DNA from 2 places in the Hydrogenophaga sp. PML113 genome. Region 2 is predicted to be linked to the other one. Evidence: riboswitches for the same ligand, from Rfam matches in the RefSeq annotation. Region 2 holds a riboswitch; the other holds the start of a gene.
The links. A riboswitch is a leader RNA that binds a small molecule or an ion and turns the genes downstream of it on or off. The one in region 2 is predicted to bind S-adenosylhomocysteine.

Region 1 (7,346 bases), on a different contig from region 2:
CCCCTCTCGGTGGCGGCCGCCGCGGCGCGAAATCCTCAAGGACGCCTCTCCGACCGCGGCGCCGCCCGGCCGCTTCGTGCGATCGAAGCGCGAGCTCAGGCCGGCTGGCGCCGCAGCAGGAACACCCCCAGCAGCGCCACGCCCACCAGCAGCGCCGGGAAGCCCAGCGTGGGCGACCACTGCAGCGCCGCCGCGCCCAGCGCGGGCGCGAGCACGCCGCCCAGGGTGTAGCTCATCACCAGCACGGCCGTGCTGTTCACCAGGGTGATGCCCTGTTCGCGCGAGCCGATGTCGATCATCGCCAGCGTGTAGAGGCAGCCGCCCGCGCCGCCCCACACGAAGGCCACGGGCGCGGCCAGCCAGGGCGTGTTCGCGACGAAGGGGATCAGCAGCGTGCCGAGCAGTGTGATCCAGGCGCAGCCGCGCATGAGCAGGAGCCGCGCGGCGCGCTCGTCGCCCCAGCGCTGGCGCGGGTGGTGCGCCAGGCGGTCGGACAGCACGCCGGCGGGCAGCATCATGAGCGCGCTGCCCAGCCCGCTGGCCGAGACCAGCAGGGCCGAGACCACCGCGCCCAGGCCCAGGGCCAGGCCATACAGCGGCAGGATGGACGTGAGCCCGCTTTCGAAAAAGCCGCCGACGAAGCCCACCGTCATGATCAGCGGGTGCGCGGTCAGCGCGTGCCACACGCCGCCCAGGCCCACGCGGGCCTCGTGCGCGTCGGCCGCGGGCGGCACGCGCGGGATCAGCAGGCTCCAGGCCAGGCCGATGGCCATGCAGCCGAAGGCCAGCCAGATCGCGGTGTCGCTCTGCGGCCCCACCCAGGCCAGCATCAGCGGGCCGAGCACGAAGGTGACGCCGACCAGGGTTTCGAAGATGCCCACGTAGCGGCCACGCTGGCCGGGCGGCGCGAACTCCGCCACGATGGCCTCGGCCAGTACCCAGCGCAGGCCCGAGGCCATGCCGGCGATGAGCTTGAGCCCGAACCACAGCGGCAGCCAGGACGAGAGCGCGAAGCCCATGGTGGCCAGCGTGGGAATGAGCGCCGACAGCCACAGCGTGGGCCGCCTGCCCAGCGCGCGCGTGACGGACGAGGCGAAGGGCACCATGAGGAAGATGCCGAACCAGCCGCTGGCCGCGAACACGCCGGCCAGGGCGGTGGACTCGCCGCCGTCCTTCAGGCGCAGCAGCAGCAGGGGCGTGAGCATGAAGTAGCCCACGAGCTCGAAGAAGGTGGCGCCAAAGATGGCGACCAGGCCCAGGCGGGCGTGGGCCGGCGGCGCGGCGGGCGCTCGGCCGCCGGCGGGCAGCGGGAGTTCGCTCATGACTGGCCTCTGGCCGCGAGCACGGCCTCGGCCACGTCGGCGAAGCCCTGGCCGCGCTCGCGCGGCGCCACGTAGCGCGGGTGGTGCGCGAGCTGCGCCCAGAAGCGCGCGATGTTGGCCACGCCCACGCTGTGCGGGAAGCGCGCGAACATGGCGGCGTCGTTGGTGGAGTCACCCACGTAGACCCAGTGATCGATCTCGGCGTCGAGGTCGCGCCCCAGGCGCTCGCGCAGGATCCAGCGCGCGCCGCTGAGCTTGTCGTGCGCGCCGATCCAGCCATTGACATGGATGGAACTCACGGTGGCGGTGAGGCCTTCGTCCCGCAGGATGGCGAGCGCGCGCGCAATATCGGCTTCGCCCAGGTGCGCGTGCTCGCTGTGGTCGATGGCGATGTCGGTTTCGCGGCCCGCGCTGTCGGTGGCCAGGGTCGCCTGAGGCAGCTCGCGCAGCACGCGCGCGGCGGCGGCCCGCAGGCGGGTGAGGTTCGCGGCGCGGGTGGCCGCGTCCTGCGCATAGGCCTTGTGCAGGCGCCCGCCGTCGTTCCACAGCGCCACGGCGCCGTTCTCGGCCACGATGGCGTCGATCGGCCAGCTCAGCGCGAAGGGTTCGCTCCAGCCGGCCGGGCGGCCGGTGACGGCGAACACCGGCAGGCCGGCCGCGCGCAGGCGGTGCAGCGCCGCCCCCGCCTCGGGCGCCAGCGCGCCCTCGGCCGTGAGGGTGTCGTCGATGTCGGTGAGCACGCCATGGATGCGCGCGCGCTCGTGCGGGGGCCAATCGGCCAGCGGGGTGGGTTGCATGGAGGGGCGGCAGTTTCTCACAGGGGCCGCACCAGCGTGGTGCCACTGGGAGGGGATATCCCCACGCCAGAAAAGAGGCCGGGTAGAATCGCGCCCCATCCGAGGAGCGTTGCAGCGCCCCACCCGCACCGAGCGGGCCGCGGGCGTGAGGCTCGGACCCTTCAACCGGCAACCACGCTCATCCACTGCACGTGCGATGGGTTCCTTCATCTCCCTTCCTGTGCGGTGGCTTTCAACGTTTTGGAGCGCCACATGAATGCACGAATCAACCCCGCCGCCGACTGCGTGATCGCCGACATCGGCCTGGCCGACTGGGGCCGCAAAGAGATCAAGATCGCCGAGACCGAGATGCCCGGCCTCATGGCCATCCGCGAGGAGTACGCGGCCAAGCAGCCGCTCAAAGGCGCGCGCATCACCGGCTCGCTGCACATGACCATCCAGACCGCGGTGCTCATCGAGACGCTGCAAGCCCTGGGCGCGCAGGTGCGCTGGGCCTCGTGCAACATCTTCTCCACCCAGGATCACGCGGCCGCCGCCATCGCCGCCGCCGGCACGCCGGTCTTCGCCGTCAAGGGCGAGACCCTGGTCGACTACTGGGACTACACGCACCGCATCTTCGACTTCGGCGCCAAGGGCACGGAAGGCGAAGGCCCCAACATGATCCTGGACGACGGCGGCGATGCCACGCTGCTCATGCACCTGGGCAAGCAGGCCGAGAAAGACCGCTCGGTGCTGGCCAAGCCCGGCAGCGAGGAAGAGCGCATCCTGTTCGCGGCCATCAAGGCCAAGCTGGCCGAGGACGCCACCTGGTACAGCCGCAAGAGCGCGCAGATCATCGGCGTGACCGAGGAGACCACCACCGGCGTGCACCGCCTGAAGGAAATGTCGGCCAAGGGCTCGCTGATGTTCCGCGCCATCAACGTCAACGACTCGGTCACCAAGAGCAAATTCGACAACCTCTACGGCTGCCGCGAATCGCTGGTGGACGGCATCAAGCGCGCCACCGACGTGATGATCGCCGGCAAGGTGGCCGTGGTGGCCGGCTACGGCGACGTGGGCAAGGGCTCGGCCCAGGCGCTGCGCGCGCTGAGCGCCCAGGTGTGGGTGACCGAGATCGACCCCATCAACGCCCTGCAGGCCGCGATGGAAGGCTACCGCGTGGTGACCATGGAATACGCCGCCGACAAGGCCGACATCTTCGTCACCACCACCGGCAACCGCGACGTCATCACCTTCGAGCACATGGCCGCCATGAAGGACCAGGCCATCGTCTGCAACATCGGTCACTTCGACAACGAGATCCAGGTCGCCAAGCTGGAAGAGAAGTGCCAGTGGGAAGAGATCAAGCCCCAGGTGGATCACGTGATCTTCCCGGACGGCAAGAAGATCATCCTGCTCGCCAAGGGCCGGCTGGTGAACCTGGGCTGCGGCACCGGCCACCCCAGCTTCGTGATGTCTTCCAGCTTCGCGAACCAGACCATCGCACAGATCGAGCTGTTCACGCACCCCGAGGGCTACGACGTGGGCAAGGTCTACGTGCTGCCCAAGCACCTGGACGAGAAGGTGGCGCGTCTGCACCTGAAGAAGGTCGGCGCCCAGTTGACCGAGCTGAGCGACGAGCAGGCCGCCTACATCGGCGTGCCCAAGCAAGGCCCGTACAAGCCGGACACGTACCGGTATTGATCACCCCCGCCGCGCTTCGCGCGACCCCCTTCCGGGGGCGATGCCTGCGGCCCGGCCAAGCCGGTTCCGCGGCATCCTCGGTTCGGGTCTTGGCGCTCCACCGTGCGTGCTGATCAACTTCTCGTCGAGCGTGGTCTGGCGGCGTCGCGCTCGCAGGCGCAGCGGCTGATCGCGGCTGGCGTGCGCTGGCGCGCCGGCGGCGGCTGGCGGCCCGTGGCCAAGAACGGCGACGAGTTGCCCGCGGACGCCCAGGTCGAACTGCTGGACGCGGCCGAGGCGCGTTATGTCTCGCGCGGCGGACTGAAGCTGGAGGGTGCGCTGGCGCACACCGGCGTCGAGCCGTGTGGCCTGCGCGCGCTCGACGTGGGCCAGAGCACCGGCGGCTTCACCGACTGCCTGCTGCAGCGCGGCGCGGCCCAGGTGGTGGGTGTGGACGTGGGCAGCGGCCAGCTCAACACCCGTCTGCGCGGGGATGCGCGGGTGATCGCCATCGAGCACTGCAACGCGCGCGAATTGACGGCCCAGCGCCTGCGCGAGGCCGGGGCCGAGCCGCCCTTCGACCTGATCGTCGGCGACCTGTCCTTCATCTCGCAGACGCTGGTGTGGCCCGCGCTGGCGCCGCTGCTCAAGCCCGGCGGCCAGGGCCTGATGCTCGTCAAGCCGCAGTTCGAGCTGCAGCCCGAAGACATCGGCAAGGGCGGCCTGGTGAAGGACGCCGCGTCGTACGCGCGGGTGCGCGAGCGCATCACGACCGCGCTGCAAGGCCTGGGCCTTGAGCCGCTCGACTATTTCGACAGCCCCATCGCCGGTGGCGATGGCAACCGCGAATTCTTCGTCTTCATTCGGAAACCGGCATGAACCTGCCCATCAGCTTCGAATTCTTCCCGCCCAAGACGCCCGAGGGCGCGCAGAAGCTGCGCGCCGTGCGCCAGCAGCTCTACGCGCGCGCGCCGCTGTTCTGCTCCGTCACCTACGGCGCTGGCGGCTCCACGCAGGAGGGCACCTTCGGCACCGTGCGCGAGATCCTCGCCGAGGGCGTGGACGCGGCCTCGCACTTCTCGTGCATCGGCGCCACGCGCGCCGGCGTGCGCGAGCAGCTGGCGCAGCTCAAGGCCATGGGCGTCAAGCGCCTGGTGGCGCTGCGCGGCGACCTGCCCAGCGGCTATGGACTGGGTGGCGAGTTCCACTACGCGAGCGACCTCGTGGCCTTCATCCGCGCCGAAACCGGCGAGGACTTCCACCTGGAGGTGGCGGCCTATCCCGAGGTGCACCCGCAGGCCCGCTCGCCCGAGGCCGACCTCAAGGCCTACGCGACCAAGGTCCGCGCCGGCGCGCATTCGGCGATCACGCAGTACTTTTACAGCGCCGATGCGTACTTCCGTTTCGTCGAGGAGGCGCGCGCCCTGGGCGCCGACATCCCGGTGGTGCCCGGCATCATGCCCATCACCAGTTCCACGCAGCTGATGCGCTTCTCGGACGCCTGCGGGGCCGAGATCCCGCGCTGGATCCGACTGCGGCTGCAGGCCTATGGCGACGACACGGCCTCGATCAAGTCCTTCGGCCTCGACGTGGTCACGTCGTTGTGTGAGCAATTGCTTCGCGGCGGGGTGCCGGGCCTGCACTTCTATACGATGAACCAGAGCGCGGCGACGTTGGAGATCCTGCGCCGCCTCGACACCCGCTGATCACCGCTTGACCCGCATGACGCCCACCCGCCTTGCCGCCCTGGCCGTGCTCGCCGTCGCCCTCGTGGGCTGCGCGAGCCGCGGCGGGCCGCCGGGCGAGGACTGGGGCGCGGACGCGCCGTCGGGTGGCGGTCCGGCCGCGCACGAGGCGCGCGAGATCGGGCGCGGCAACGCCTCGTGGTACGGCGAGCCGCACCATGGCCGTCGCACCGCGAACGGCGAGGTCTTCGACATGAACGAACTCACCGCCGCGCACAAGACCCTGCCGTTCGGCACGCGCGTGCGCGTGGAGAACCTGGCCACGGGGCAGGCGGTGGTGGTGCGCATCAACGACCGCGGGCCGTTCGCGCCGGGGCGCGTGATCGACCTCAGCCGCGCCGCGGCCGAGCGCATCGGCCTCATCCGCGCGGGCGTGGCGCCCGTGGTGCTCTACACCGATTGAGCGGGCCGGCGGTGGCCGCTCAGCGCTCGTCGTAGCTGACGACGACCCGGTCGGTGGTGGGGCGGGCCTGGCAGCTCAGCACGAAGCCCTGTTCGGTTTCCCAGGGCTCCAGCGTGAAGTTCTTTTCCATCTCCACCTGGCCTTCCATGACCTTGGCGCGGCAGGTGCAGCACACGCCGCCGCGGCACGACCAGGGCAGGTCCAGACCGGCCTCCAGCGCCACGTCGAGCACGCGCTGGTCGCGGCCCATGCGCAGTTCGTGCGGTTTGCCGTCGAGCACCACGGTCAGGGCCACCTCGCCCTCGGCCTGGGGCGCGCGGCCCAGCTGCACGCGCTCGCGCTCGCCGCGCGGCAGGGCCTCCAGCGTGGGCGAGGTGAAGCGCTCGGTGTGGATGCGCTCGGGCTTCACGCCGGCGCCCAGCAGGGCCTGCTCGGTAGCCTCGATCATGGCTTCGGGGCCGCAGACGAAAACCTCGTCCATGCTGGGCACGGGCAGCAGGGCGGCGATGAGGGCGCGCACCTTATCGCCGTCGATGCGGCCTTCGAGCAGCGGCACCTCCTGCGCCTGGCGCGAGAGGATGTGGATCAGCGTGAGCCGGTCGCGGTAGCGGTCCTTCAGGTCTTGCAGGGCCTCGTTGAACATCACGCTGGCCATGCGCCGGTTGCCATAGACCAGCGTGAACTTGGCGGTGGGCGATTCCTCCAGCGTGCTCGTCATGATGGACAGGATGGGCGTGATGCCCGAGCCCGCCGCGAAGCCCACGCGGTGCAGGGCGCGCGGGCGGTGCACGGTGAAGCGGCCGTCGGGCGGCATGGCCTGCAGCGTGTCGCCGGCCTTGAGCTGCATGGCGGCCCAGTGGCTGAACACGCCGCCCTCCACCGGGCGGATGCCCAGCGTGAGCTCGCCCTTGCGGGTGTACAGGCTGCGTGGGCTGCTGATGGAGTAGCTGCGCCGCACGTCCTGGCCGTCGATGAGCGCCCGCACCGTGAGGAACTGGCCGGGCTCGAAGGCGAAGGCGCCGCGCCGCTCGGCGGGCACGGTCAGGGTGACGGCCACCGAGCCCGCGGCCTCGGGGCTCACGCGTGCGATGGGCAGCTCGACGAATCCGCGGGGGCTGGTGCTCATGGTCAGTAGGGCTTGAAGAGGTCGAAGGGTTCGAGGCAGTCCAGGCAGCGGTAAAGCGCCTTGCACGCGGTCGAGCCGAAGGGCGAGGTTTGTGTGGTGTGGGTGGAGCCGCAGCGCGGGCAGGGCACGGGCTGGCTGGCGGCGCGGCGCGCGAAGCCCACCACCTGGGCGCCGGCCTGCGCCGCGCGGCCATTGGGTGGCGCGATGCCGTAGGCGCGCAGCTTCTCGCGCGCGGCGGGCGCCATCCAGTCGGTGGTCCAGGCGGGCGAGAGCTGCGTCACCACGCGCGCG
Region 2 (7,346 bases):
GGCCTTCGCCTTTGTCGCGGCCAAGGCCATCCTCGGCGCGCGCACCCGGGCGGTGGCCCCGGGCTTGAAGGCCATTGTGGTGGCCCACTGGCCGGCGGCCGCGCGGTGGAACTGGGGCGCCCCCAGCGACACGCCGGAGAACACCCCCTACACCGAACAGGACCTGGCCGATCTCGCGCGGGACCTTCAGGCCATGGCACTGCCCGAGCCGGTGTTCCACGCCCTCAAGCGGCTGGCCGGGTGTTCCTTGGGCGCCCATGAAACGGCCAGCCTCACGGCCATCCACGACATGCCCGACCCGATCCTGGGAGGCGTGCTCGACGCCTTGTCGCTGAGCGGGGACGGCGAGGCCGTCCGGCGCCTGGCCGCCCTGGCGCGGCTGGCGCGAAACCGGCCGCCTGAGGTCATGGACTGGCTGCGCGGTCTCGCCGGGGATGGCACCGGCTGACCCCCGGTGCGCCGGGCAATGCCGGGACCCGCGCGAGCGGGGGCGCGGCGGCCCGCGCGCCGGGGGTCAGAGGTTGGGCGCCAGCCAGCGCTGCAGGTCCGCGCGCGCCACGGCGCTGCGCTGGGCCAGGTCGTCCAGCTGGTCCTCGCCGATCTTGCCGACGTTGAAGTAGGTGCTCTGCGGGTGGCTCAGGTAGAAGCCGCTCACGCTGGCCGCTGGCGACATGGCCAGGCTTTCGGTCAGGCCCATGCCGATCTCCTCGGCCTGCAGCAGCCGAAACAGGCCGCGCTTGACGGTGTGGTCCGGGCAGGCCGGGTAGCCCGGCGCGGGGCGGATGCCCTGGTACTTTTCCTTGATGAGCTCCTCGTTGCTCAGCGCCTCGTTCGGCGCGTAGCCCCACAGGTCGGTGCGCACGCGGTGGTGCATCTGCTCGGCCAGGGCCTCGGCCAGGCGGTCGGCCAGGGCCTTGAACATGATGGCCGAGTAGTCGTCGAGGTCGTCGAGGAACTGCTTCTCTTTCTTCTCCACGCCCAGGCCCGCCGTCACCGCGAACAGGCCCACGTAGTCCGGGGCCACGCCCTGGGGCGCCACGAAGTCGGCCAGGCAGCGGCTGGGACGCATCACGCCGTCGATCTCCTGCTTCTCGGTCTGCTGGCGCAGGCCGTGCCACACCAGCACCGGGCGCTCACGCGACTCGTCGGCGTAGAGCGCGATGTCGTCGTCGTTCACGCAGTTGGCCGGGTACAGGCCGATGACCGCGCTGGCCGTGAGCCAGCGGCCGTCAATGATGCGCTGGAGCATGCGCTTGCCGTCGCTGAACACGCGGCGCGCCTCCTCGCCCACCACCTCGTCCTTCAGTATCTCGGGGAAGGGACCGGCCAGGTCCCAGGTCTGGAAGAAGGGACCCCAGTCGATGTACCTCGCGAGCTCGGCCAGGTCCACGTTCTTGAACACGCGCCGGCCGATGAACTTGGGCACGGGCGGGGTGTAGCCGCCCCACTCGATGGGCGTGCGGTTGGCTCGCGCCTTGTCCAGCGGCCACAGCGGCACCTGCTTCTTGTTGGCGTGCTGGTGGCGCACGCGCTCGTAGTCGGCGTTGACCTCGGCGATGTAGGCCGTGGCCTGGTCCGACAGCAGGCCCTGGGCCACGCTCACGCTGCGCGAGGCATCGGGCACGTAGACCACCGGTCCCTCGTAGTGCGGCGCGATCTTCACCGCCGTGTGCACGCGGCTGGTGGTGGCGCCGCCGATCAGCAGCGGGATCTTCTTGATGCGGAAGTGCTCGTCCTTCTGCATCTCGCTGGCCACGTACTGCATCTCTTCCAGGCTGGGCGTGATCAGGCCCGACAGGCCCACGATGTCCGCGCCCTCGACCTTGGCCTTGGCCAGGATCTCGTGGCACGGGACCATCACGCCCATGTTCACCACCTCGAAGTTGTTGCACTGGAGCACGACGGTGACGATGTTCTTGCCGATGTCGTGCACGTCGCCCTTGACGGTGGCGATGACGATCTTGCCCTTGGAGCGCACGTCGCCGCCGGCGGCTTCCAGACGCTTCTTCTCTTCCTCGATGTAGGGCAGCAGGTAGGCCACGGCCTGTTTCATCACGCGCGCGCTCTTGACCACCTGGGGCAGGAACATCTTGCCCTGGCCGAACAGATCGCCCACGACGTTCATGCCGTCCATGAGCGGGCCTTCGATCACGTTCAGCGGGCGCCCGCCGCCGGCCTCGATCTCGCGCCACATGGCCTCGGTGTCTTCGGTGATGAAGTCGTTGATGCCGCGCACCAGCGCGTGCGACAGGCGCTCGCGCAGCGGCAGTTCGCGCCAGGCGTTCTTCTGCGAATCGTCCTTGGCCGCGCCCTTGGCGCTCTCGGCGATCTCGAGCAGGCGCTCGGCGGCGTCCGGGCGGCGGTTCAGCACCACGTCCTCCACGCGCTCGCGCAGCGTGGGTTCCAGTTCGTCGTACACGCCGACCATGCCGGCGTTGACGATGCCCATGTCCATGCCGGCCTGAATGGCGTGGTACAGGAAGACGGTGTGGATGGCCTCGCGCACCGGGTCGTTGCCGCGGAAGCTGAAGCTCACGTTGGACACGCCGCCCGAGACCTTCGCGCCCGGCAGGTGCTGCTTGATCCAGCGCGTGGCGTTGATGAAGTCCACCGCGTAGTTGTTGTGCTCCTCGATGCCGGTGGCGATGGCGAAGATGTTGGGGTCGAAGACGATGTCCTCGGGCGGGAAGCCCACCTCGTCCACCAGGATGCGGTAGGCGCGCTCGCAGATCTGGATCTTGCGCTCGTAGGTGTCGGCCTGGCCGGTCTCGTCGAAGGCCATCACCACGGTCGCCGCACCGTAGCGCTTGATGAGGCGGGCCTGGCGCTTGAACTCCTCCACGCCCTCCTTCATGCTGATGGAGTTGACGACGCCCTTGCCCTGCAGGCAGCGCAGGCCGGCCTCGATGACGCTCCACTTGGAGCTGTCCACCATCACCGGCACGCGCGCGATGTCGGGCTCGCCGGCCATGAGGTTGAGGAAGCGCACCATGGCGGCCTCGCTGTCGAGCATGGCCTCGTCCATGTTGACGTCGACGATCTGCGCGCCGTTCTCCACCTGCTGGCGCGCCACGGCCAGCGCGTCCTCGAAGCGGCCCTCGAGGATCATGCGCGCGAAGGCCTTGGAGCCGGTGACGTTGGTGCGCTCGCCGACGTTGACGAACAGGCTGCCCGCGCCGATGGCGAGCGGCTCCAGGCCCGACAGCAGCATCGGGCGAACGGCGGGGGAAACGGGGGCGGAGGAGGTCTCGGAGGACATGCGGCTCACCAGGGTTGTTTGCGAAAAAACCGAGCTGGTGAGCGTCGTTGGGGCCGGTCCAGCCCACTCAAGCCTGACGGCCCCGACCCGGGAGGCCCTGGGCTGGCCGCTGCAACGCTCCTTGAGAGAGCAGGGATTTTAGCGACAGGCCTCAAACCCCTCGTCCGTTCGGCCTGAACAGCCATTTGGCTGGCGCCCTGGGGCTTCCGGGCGTTACTGAGCACGCGTTCAGGCCCCCACCCCCTCCGTTTCTCTCCATTGGCGCCATGATTGCTCTGTCCACCCCCCGCCCCGGCAAAACACAGGCGCTCTGCCCCGATGGCGAGACGTTTGACCTGCGGCAGCTGTATGCGTATGGCCAGTCGGTCAACAAGGGCTGGCGGACGGGGCCGACCATTCTCCTCATCAAGAACAAGACCGGGCCGAAGGGCGAGCGCACGCAATGCCTGTCGGTCACCCCCAAGAACGCGAAGGGCACCACCACCAGCGCCTCGGACGCCGCGGAACGGCTGGTGCGGACCCTCGCGCGCCGCTTCATTGCGGATCGCCCCTACCCGACGGAGGTGAAGGAAGCCCTGGACTCGATCTGGTCTCGCGTGACCACGGGCCATCAGGTGGTGCTGGACACCGCGTTCCTGAAAGACCTCAAAGTACTGATCGACCCGCCGAGCGGCCGCGTTCCCACCACCAGGACCGTCCTTCGCGCGCTGGGCCACGCGGCCACGGCGGACCAGGTCAAGGACAGCGCGGACATCCCGACCATCGCGGACCTCATTCGATCGCTGGAGCCCTTGGAGCGGGAACGTTTCAAGTACCGCTTGAACCGCGACTGGGGGCATGAGGCCTCCACCCAGCAGCTGCTGGCGGCACTGAACGCCCAGGCGCCGGCCAGGCACGGGCCGCACGAAACAACCCGGCGCGTGGAGCGTCAGCAGGCACTGGCGCTCGGGGACCCGCCCTACACCCGGCGCACAAGCACCGATCCGATGCGCTTCATCGAGCTGAGCGACCCGCCCGCCACGACGGCCGACGCATCGCCACCGCGGCTGGGCCAGGCGTTTGTCGACATCTTTGGCCAGCGGCTCAAGGGGCTCGGCATCTCGAACTTTCTGACGGTCACCCCCGACACCACCGTCAAGGAACTCGCCCAGTTCACCGCCATGCTCGACAACGAGGCGTTGGAGAGTTTCCGCTTCACCCTGCAATGGGTCGAGCAAGGCCGCCCGCTGGAGCCCGGCCTGAAGAACACGCCGCAAGCACGGCTCACGGCGCGCCTGCTGATGGAAGAAATGGAGACGGTCCGCTGACGGCCCGCCGCCGCAGCGCCACCACGCGCTCGCCCGTGTCCAGCGAGCGCGCCCGCAGCTGGCCGCAGCCCGCGTCCACGTCCTGCCCGGCCGAGTGGCGCAGCTTGGTGAGGATGCCCTGGCGGTGCAGGCGGCGCGCGATGTCGGCCGCTTTTTCCCACGCGGGGCGCTGGAACGGCAGACCGTCGACGGCGTTGTAGGGAATGAGGTTGAGCACGCCGTAGCGGCCACCGAGCAGGCGCACGATGCCGTCGATTTCATCGTCGCCGTCGTTCACGCCGTCCAGCAGGGTCCACTGGTATTGCACCGGGTAGCCGGTGGCGCGCGCGTAGGCCTCGGCGCGCTCCACCAGCTCGGTGGGCGTGAGGCGCGGCGCGCGCGGCAGCAGTTGCTCGCGCAGATCGGGCTTGGTGGTGTGCAGCGACAGCGCCAGCGCGGGCTTGACCGCGCCACGCGGCAGGGCCTCGAAGGCGCGCTCGTCCCCCACGGTGGAGAACACCAGGTTCTTGTGGCCGATGCCGCCCACGGTGCCCAGCAGCTCGATGGCCTCGAGCACCGCGTCCAGGTTGTGCGCGGGCTCGCCCATGCCCATGAAGACCACCTTGTTCACCGGCCGGCCGGCGCGCGCCAGCGCCACCTGGGCCAGGATCTCGGCACTGCCGAGCTGGCGCAGCAGGCCGCCGGTGCCGGTCATGCAGAAGGCGCAGCCCACGGCGCAGCCGACCTGGGTGGACACGCACAGGCCGCCGCGCGGCAGGCGCACGCTCTCCACGGTCTGGCCGTCGCGCAGGGCCACCAGCAGGCGGGCCGAGCCGTCCTCGCCCGGGTGCTCGGCCTGCAGGCGCGCCAGGCCGGCGAGTTCCTCGCGCAGCGCCGGCAGGGCCTCGAACAGGGCCTTGGGGAAGTGGTGCTCGGGCTTGCGCCGGCCGGCGTCGGCCGGCAGGGCGTGCAGCCAGTGGCGCAGCACGCGCTGCGCATGCAGCGGCCCAGCCCCGAGGGCGGTGAGGCGTTGGCGCAGTTCGCTCAGTTGCATGGGGCGGGCATTGTCGCGCACGGCACCCGGGCATCCGCTCCCGGTCGACAATGGCCGGCCACGACCAAGGAGACCCCGATGCTGGAAATGGTGATCGACGCGCGCGCCGCCGACCTGGGCCACGGCCTGACGGTGCGGCGCGTGCTGCCTTACGCGAAACGCCGCATGGTCGGCCCCTTCATCTTTGTGGACCACGCCGGCCCCGTGACGCTGGCGGCCGAGGACACGCGCGCGGCCGACGTGCGACCGCACCCGCACATCGGCCTGTCCACCGTGAGCTACCTGCTCAGCGGACAGATCAAGCACCGCGACAGCCTGGGCGTGGTGCAAGACATCGTGCCCGGCGACGTGAACTGGATGACCGCCGGCCGCGGCATCTCGCACAGTGAGCGCTTCACCCACCCCGATTCCTTCGCGGGCGGCGGGCTGGAGCTGATGCAGCTCTGGGTGGCGCTGCCCGAGCGGGACGAGGAAACCGAGCCGGCCTTCACCCACTACCCGGCCAGCGAGCTGCCGGTGCGCGAACGGGACGGCGTGTGGATGCGCCTGATCGCGGGCGAGGCCTATGGCCTGAAGAGCCCCGTGCGCACGCACTCGCCGCTGTTCTACCTGCACACCGAATGGCAGGCCGGCGCCAGCCTGGCCCTGCCCGGCGGCCACCGCGAACAGGCGGTGTACGTGGCGCGCGGCGAGATCGAGTACGCGGGCGAGGTCTACCGCCCCGGGCAGCTGCTGGTGTTCGGCGACGACGCCGACGCGCTCGTCACCGCGCGCGTGCCGAGCACGCTGATGGTCTTCGGTGGCGAGCCATTGGGCGAGCGGCACGTCTGGTGGAACTTCGTGTCCTCACGCAAGGAGCGCATCGAGCAGGCCAAGGCGGACTGGGCCGCCGGGCGCATCCCGCTGCCGCCGGGAGACGACCAGGAGTGGATCCCGCTGCCCAAGGCCTAGGCCGCGCAGGCCGGCCTAAGACCCGTACGGGTCGTCCGCCTTCCTGCGCTGCACCCGCGCCGCGCCCCACACCACGCGCAGTGGCCGGCCCTCGCGCGCCAGGCTGTCGGCCACCTTGTCGATCACGTGGCGGCGGCGCATGCCGTTGCCGGGCACGTCGAATTCCCAGAGCGTGAGCGAACCGTCGGGCCGCTCCTCCACCAGGATGGAGAAGCAGCCGTAGGGATCGCGGTACTTGAGGGTGCGGCAGTACATGTCGGCTCGCCGGGAACGAGCCGGTGGGTAACCGAAGGGCCTCCAAGGTTCACCACGCACGCCTCGCCCGCGACAGCCCGCTCCGGAGACACCACGGAACCGGCTCCGACGGGCCGTTGGTGCCGCCTTTCCAGGGGCAGGCGCGCAGCACCGCGGGGTCAATATTGCTTGTACGGCAGGAACTTGCCCGACATCACGATGTTCACGCGGTCGCCGTTCGGGTCCTTCTCGCGCTTCATGTCCATCTTGAAGTCGATCGCGCTCATGATGCCGTCGCCGAACTCTTCGTGGATGAGCTCCTTGAAGGTGGTGCCGTAGACGCTGATGAGTTCGTAGAAGCGGTAGATCAGCGGGTCGGTGGGCACGCTGGTGGGCAGCGAGCCCTTGTAAGGCACGACCTGCAGCCACTTCTGCTCCTCGGCCGTCAGGCCGAAGACCTTGCCCAGGACCTTGGCCTGCGCGGGCGTGGCGGTCATCTGACCCAGGCACAGGGCCGTGGTCCACTCCTTGGACTGGCCGACTTTCTTGGCGACGTCCTCCC

Region 1: it holds a riboswitch for S-adenosylhomocysteine, as region 2 does, so the genes downstream of both, ahcY (adenosylhomocysteinase) here and metH (methionine synthase) in region 2, are expected to answer to the same signal.

Annotation. Positions count from the first base shown of each region.
Region 1 is NZ_MIYM01000009.1:55,483-62,828, reverse strand. It holds gene BHU06_RS16955 (MFS transporter) at 96-1,322, opposite strand; gene BHU06_RS16950 (HAD-IIB family hydrolase) at 1,319-2,119, opposite strand; S-adenosyl-L-homocysteine riboswitch at 2,215-2,306, shown strand; gene ahcY (adenosylhomocysteinase) at 2,372-3,802, shown strand; gene BHU06_RS16940 (TlyA family RNA methyltransferase) at 3,905-4,660, shown strand; gene metF (methylenetetrahydrofolate reductase [NAD(P)H]) at 4,657-5,487, shown strand; gene BHU06_RS16930 (septal ring lytic transglycosylase RlpA family protein) at 5,552-5,929, shown strand; gene BHU06_RS16925 (2Fe-2S iron-sulfur cluster-binding protein) at 5,949-7,055, opposite strand; gene paaD (1,2-phenylacetyl-CoA epoxidase subunit PaaD) at 7,058-7,346, opposite strand, start outside.
Region 2 is NZ_MIYM01000008.1:29,865-37,210, reverse strand. It holds gene BHU06_RS15715 (hypothetical protein) at 1-448, shown strand, start outside; gene metH (methionine synthase) at 515-3,259, opposite strand; S-adenosyl-L-homocysteine riboswitch at 3,292-3,388, opposite strand; gene BHU06_RS15705 (hypothetical protein) at 3,526-4,566, shown strand; gene BHU06_RS15700 (RNA methyltransferase) at 4,523-5,599, opposite strand; gene BHU06_RS15695 (pirin family protein) at 5,678-6,550, shown strand; gene BHU06_RS15690 (hypothetical protein) at 6,566-6,805, opposite strand; gene cynS (cyanase) at 6,964-7,346, opposite strand, start outside.